2 regions of the Clostridium aromativorans genome follow, and region 1 is predicted to be linked to the other one. Evidence: riboswitches for the same ligand, from Rfam matches in the RefSeq annotation. Region 1 holds a riboswitch; the other holds the start of a gene.
The links. A riboswitch is a leader RNA that binds a small molecule or an ion and turns the genes downstream of it on or off. The one in region 1 is predicted to bind fluoride.
Positions count from the first base shown of each region.

Region 2: linked by a shared signal. The riboswitch ahead of LN736_RS14430 (fluoride efflux transporter FluC) and the one ahead of LN736_RS18945 (cation:proton antiporter) in region 1 are both predicted to bind fluoride.

Region 1 covers NZ_JAJJPB010000007.1:20,642-23,852, forward strand. The annotation lists gene ppsA (phosphoenolpyruvate synthase) at 1-613, shown strand, start outside; gene LN736_RS07585 (HAD family hydrolase) at 1,035-1,505, shown strand; fluoride riboswitch at 1,602-1,664, shown strand; fluoride riboswitch at 1,691-1,752, shown strand; gene LN736_RS18945 (cation:proton antiporter) at 1,784-2,251, shown strand; gene LN736_RS18950 (cation:proton antiporter) at 2,308-2,940, shown strand; gene LN736_RS07595 (universal stress protein) at 2,941-3,102, shown strand; partial or broken gene LN736_RS07600 (CrcB family protein) at 3,201-3,211, shown strand, end outside.
Region 2 covers NZ_JAJJPB010000022.1:45,944-49,154, reverse strand. The annotation lists gene LN736_RS14440 (acyl-CoA dehydrogenase family protein) at 1-311, opposite strand, end outside; gene LN736_RS14435 (DMT family transporter) at 559-1,425, opposite strand; fluoride riboswitch at 1,589-1,648, shown strand; gene LN736_RS14430 (fluoride efflux transporter FluC) at 1,738-2,061, shown strand; partial or broken gene LN736_RS14425 (CrcB family protein) at 2,202-2,429, shown strand; partial or broken gene LN736_RS14420 (QueT transporter family protein) at 2,439-2,627, opposite strand; gene LN736_RS14415 (hypothetical protein) at 2,620-3,211, opposite strand, start outside.

The DNA.
Region 1 (3,211 bases):
CGGCTATCGTGAATACCCCAAGTATCTGATGATCTGCCATTACTGGGTTATAAAACAGGCCCTGATGAAGGAGGCTGTGAGGCTTGTGCAGAAGGAGGTTATCTGGCAGAAAGAGGATATCTACTATCTGACCTTTGAGGAACTTAGGCAGGTAGTTCATACAGATCAGCTGGATTACAGCATCATAAGGTCTCGAAAAGAGGAATGCAAGACCTATGAAAAATTGACACCTTCCCGTATAATGACCTCGGAAGGAGAGGCTTTATCCGGCGAGTATGATACCGGAAGCATTCCTAAAGGTTCTCTGGCAGGTATACCTGCTTCCTCAGGGACAATTGAAGGCCGGGCTCGGGTGGTTTTAAGAATGGAGGATGCCGCCCTGGAGGAAGGCGATATTTTGATCACCGCATTTACTGACCCAAGCTGGACACCGGTTTTTGTATCCATTAATGGCTTGGTTACGGAAGTGGGCGGGATGATGACTCACGGTTCTGTAATTGCCAGAGAATACGGCCTGCCTGCAGTTGTAGGTGTGGAAAATGCCACCAGTCTGATTAAAGACGGACAAAGAATTCGAGTGAATGGAACGGAAGGATATGTTGAAATCCTATAGGGAAACCAGTTTATAATAAATATTCCCAATGTGGAGGGCGTAAATCTGGAAAGTTTAGTGGAGTATCAAAACGGACAGTTGGTTAGCCTGACGATTGTCAAACTGTCCAATGTTCCACATGCCTTGGCAGCAAAAGAACGGTTTAAGATTATGATGACCTTTATTAAGTGATGAGAAACAGTATAGCGCAAGATGGTGGACTCATAATTGTAATAAAATAAAGTTTCAGTAAAAATAAGCTTTCATCATCTAATAGAACATCTATTTCAATTGTTGGATTTTCTCCTGAATTAAAGATTCCTCTTGCAATTATATTTTTTACGATTAAACAGTTGATTAAATAAATATTTATTCTTATAATTTTAGTTGAAATTGTAATGATTTTGTGAAATGGTTTTATTAAGGGGGAGGAGTATGAAATATGCTGAGAATAACAATACCGGGACAAAATGAGCTCTCTGTTAAAAATGCTGTTTTTGATTTTAATGGGACTCTTGCCACTGATGGTAAATTAAAATCGCCTGTGAAAGAAATGTTAGTTGAAATCGAGAAATTTTTGGATATTTATATTTTATCTTCAGATACATATGGTTCGGTGCAGAATGAATGCAAAAATGTCGGTGCCAAAGTTCAAGTTTTAAAAGGCAGTAACGGCAGTGTGAAAAAAAAAGAATTTGTACAGCTGCTTGGTGCTGAGGATACAATATGCATAGGCAATGGAAAAAATGATATTGGGATGTTTGAAATTTGTGTCCTGTCTATCCTTATAGTTGGTGAGGAAGGCTGTTCTGCCAAAGCGCTATTAAAGGCTGACATTATTGTAAAAAGCAGCGAGGATGCGTTAATGCTGCTGCTAAACCCAAAAAGAATTACGGCTACTCTCAGAGAATAAGACTAACAATATAGTGATTAATATAACAGATTTTAAGAGCTTCTACTATTTTTGCTTTACATATACTTTAATTTATGATAATATAATAAAGTAATTTAAGATTTAGGTAATGAAGTTTGCCTTTAAATATCCTTTGTGATTAATGACTTCTGCTGTTGTCAGTAGAAGTTTTTTTATGCTTATTTTTAAGTGAAGACGATGGGGTTCGTCTTAAATGCATATTTATGCTAATGACTCCTGCAATTTATAAATAATAAATTTATAGGAGGATTAGAAAAATGTGGCTTCTATTTTCAAAGTGGATTGTACTCTCTATAATCGCAGGTATCATAGCATATTACTCTGGTATTTCAATATCTCTAGTTGAGATATTGGTGGGTATTGCGGCAGGTAATCTTATGAATTTAACTACGAATCAGTGGATCGATTTTCTCGCAGGCGCAGGGAGTATAATTCTTACGTTTCAAGCTGGAGCAGAAATAGATCATGATATATTGAAATCAAATTTAAAGCAAAGTTTATTCATGGGTATATTATCTTTTATGGCACCATTTGTGTTATGTTTTTTAGGGGCTTATTATATTTTGGGATGGACCCTGAATTCTTCGGAAATCTGTGGAATAGCACTTTCAACTACTTCTGTTGCTGTAGTTTATTCAGTAATGCTTGAGACAGGCCTAGATAAAAAAGAACTAGGGCAAAAAATTCTAGCTGCTTGTTTTGTTACAGATTTAGTACTGTTTTAGCACTGGGACTTATATTTGCCAACTTTAATAAATGGCTTATTCTTTTTATAATATTGATGATTGTAATTATACCTTTCTTAAATAAAGTTACCACTAAATTCAATGATAAATTTGGCGGCAAAACGTATCAACTGGAGATAAAATATATATTCCTGATTTTATTTTTATGTGGTGGTGTTGCTACAATGGCTAATGTAGAAGCGGTACTGCCCGCATATATAATAGGTTTGGCACTTTCTCCATTTTTTAAGAAGCAAAAATATCTGAATGATAAGCTCACGGCAATAATTTTTAGCTTGTTTATACCTTTTTATTTTTTGAAAGCCGGAAGCAATGTCTCTTATCATGTTGTAAATTATGCATGGATAGTACTTGCCTTTCTGGCAGTAAAAATCATTACTAAATACGTAGGTGTAAGACCACTTACTGTGTTGTATGGATATAAGAGAAAAGAGGGAATATATACTACTTTGCTTATGGCAACGGGGTTAACTTTTGGATCGATATCCGCCCTGTTTGGTCTTAATCACGGTTTTATAAATAAAATACAGTATTCCATTATAGTGACAACGGTAATTTTAAGTGCTGTTGTACCAACCTTGATAGCCCAAAAATTTTTTAATCCTTTAAGTAATAAAGATATATCAGATATAAAAAATCAAGAAACCGGCAGTGAGGAGGTTGAATAAATGTATAAAAATATAGTAATAGCTTATGCCGATAGCGTGAATTCAGATTTAATAATCATAGGGCACAGGGGTAGAAACAAAATATCAAAATTTTTACTGGGAAGTGTAGCTGTATCTGTCACAAGAAGTGCTCATTGTCAGGTATTGGTTGTAAGGCTGTGATAAACTTTGCCTAAAAAAGCTCAAGTGGTTTGCAAAAGATTATATTAAAAATGAAAGGAAATTAACAAATGAGGAAATCTATTTTTATTGGCATTGGTGGATTTTTAGG
Region 2 (3,211 bases), on a different contig from region 1:
TCTGAGCCAAAATTATTTATACAGCCTCCATACAAGGATGTACATACAGAATATGAAATTCCCATAGATGCATCAACTTTAGATATTTCCTCAATAGCAAGCACATATTCCATATATCCTGCACCAGATCCACCATATTCTTCAGCATACGGCAAACCAATTAACCCTGTCCTACCTAACTCTCTATATGCTTCTATAGGATATTCACTATTTTCATCTCTTTCTAAAACACCTGGAAGCAAATAATCTTCTGTTAGTTTTTTAACTGTATCAACGACTTGCTTTTGCTGAGCCGTTAATTCAAAGTTCATTAAAAACACCCCTTTCTAAGAATTCTTTGTTTTTAAATATGTTCATCTACATATTAGAGCAACTTATGTGCCAATCATAATTTTGTGTAATTCAAATACAGTCTTTTATATGTAGAATCAATAATAGCAATTATCCTTAAATAAAAAAGTTATTAGAAAGCAGTGTTATATTAATCTATATAAGTCAATGTTGAATTATTTATGCAACCCAATACTGAATTTTTAAGTCATAAATGAATTGTTTTATTTATAAATTAATTTTTGATAAGACCACTGATATAAAAATTACTATACATCCAATAATCATCTTTTTAGTGAATACTTCTCCTAATAAAAGTACAGACAATAACAGACCAAATACTGATTCCAGTGATATGAGTATTGATGTATGTGTATCAGAAGTATATTTTTGTGCAACATTTTGAATTGAAAATGCAATAGTAGTATTAAATATTACAAGATATAATATTCCAATAACAGCTTTATTATCTATCACGTCAATATTAGGTTCAAATATTAAGGCACTTATAAGCGTAAGTAATCCTGCAGTTACTAATTGAATGGTAGTCAATTGTATTGGATCAATATCTTTAACATAAATACCTATAAACACTATTTGAAAGGCAAACACCAAAGCATATAATAACGTTAGACCATCTCCATAAGCTATAGAAAAATCTTGTTGTAAACTTAAAAAACCAATTCCAATTAACATCATAAAACCTGCTAATATAGAATTAATAGTCGGCTTTTTTTTAGTTAATATCCATGAAATAAATGGGACCAATACAGTATATGAGGCTATTAAAAATGCTTGTTTTCCTGCTGTAGTATATTTAAGACCCACAGTCTGAAGTGTTTGTCCAACGTACAAGAATATTCCGATAATAACGCCCGCCGATATGGTTTTTCTACCTATCTTTCTTATTTTATTAAAAAATATTATCATAATAAGTAATCCAGAACACAAAAATCTAAACGATAATAGATACAATGGGGTAATACTTGATAAAGCTATTTTGGCAGCTATAAAGCCTCCTCCCCATATAACAGCAACTAATAACAGAGAAATATCTGCAATTAAAGATTTTTTCTTCATTGATAAATTTTTCATTTCTATGCTCCTTTGTCTATTACATAATAAAAAGTCTGCTATAATATATTAATAGTTATATAATATCAATTCCAATAGTTTTTCTCAATATAAGGTGCAAAATGCAATATAATACTACTTTATAAAATCTGTTTGACATGGTAAAAATTTTATGTTAGTGTATAAAAGTAATGGTGATGGAGTTCACCATAATTGCGGATGCGCTAATGACTCCTGTTTTAAATTATTAAGACAGGAGTTTAATTATTTTTTGATAAATTGTATCTTAAGTTTATACACAATAATTAAAATAATAATCAAGGAGAAAAATAAATGAGAAAGTACATTTTTATTGGATTGGGTGGTTTTTTTGGCGCAATACTAAGAAGTTTCATAAAAAATACTAATATTTTAAATCACAACACACTAATACCGTTTGATACATTATTTATAAATATTAGTGGAAGTTTTATGTTAGCTTTTATCCTTACAACAGTAATTAAATACTTAAAAATCGATGAAAATATACAGCTTGGAATTTCAACAGGATTTGTAGGAACATATACAACATTTTCTACATTATGTAAAGAAATGGTAGCCTTAATAACTAATAATTCTACTACGCCGCAATATCTTATGTTATTATCTCACTATTAATTGGTTTTACTGCTGTATACCTTGGCATATTTGCTGCAAATAAATTTAATTCAGCAATGAAGAAATTTCAAAATAAATCAGATAATGAAAAAAATATTCAAGATATAGATGATATAATTTAAATTTTAGGGGGATATAACATGAATTATTTACTAGTTGGCGCAGGTGGCATACTAGGAAGTATTACAAGATATCAACTCGGGAAAGCAATATCCGGACACACTAATACTAAATTCCCTTTTGGAACATTTATAATAAATATAACCGGCGCCATTATACTTGGTATTTTGACCTCTGCTCACCTCGGAACCAATATGTACTCCTTTCTGGGAGATGGATTTTTAGGTGCATATACAACCTTTTCCACAGCTATAGAAATTAGCAATCGCACATCCAAGTGTAAGTGAAATTATATAAAATGGATCTACAAATGCTAAAAAGTTTAAAATTTCACTTATCCTAAATCCTATAGGTCCAAAGTAAGAAAATTGCCCCAGTGCAATAGTTGAAACTATGTATAGTGCAGCAACTAAAGATATTTTCACAAGTTTACTAGTCTTATTCACTTAATTTGCCTCCAACTCCATCTAAATCTGAATCACATCTTATATCTATATCATCTAATACTTCAACTCTATCGTAATAACTTGTTTGAATTAATTTGAAAAGTTCACTTTCATAAAACTTTTCTATAAGGGAATTATTTCTCTTTACTTTTGTAGTATTTTCGCAGAATATATTTATTGTAACACGTTCAAAATAATCCAATGCTAAATATAAATCCTTTCTAAGTCCTTCTACAGTTTGATTTTCCATACCAAATAATAAGTTTACCCAATCAAAATTTTCAAAGTTGCATGCTCTTCTATTTCCAATGCCTTTATTCAATACGTTCTCCCTATATTTTATATTAAAGCTCTCAGCCCCAACTATAAATTTCAAATCTGTAGGTGCAAAATATTTTCTAAATAAATTTATATCATTTTCATACTTTACATGGCTTTCCATAATAAGTTGTTTTATGTTTTTATTCCTACATAATTTTATGAGTTCAAATATAGTTGCAACATCTAATTCACTTGCACTTCCAGAGTTCATCACTTGAAGAACTCCATATTTTCCAGTAACCTTTGAAAGTATTTCATGATTC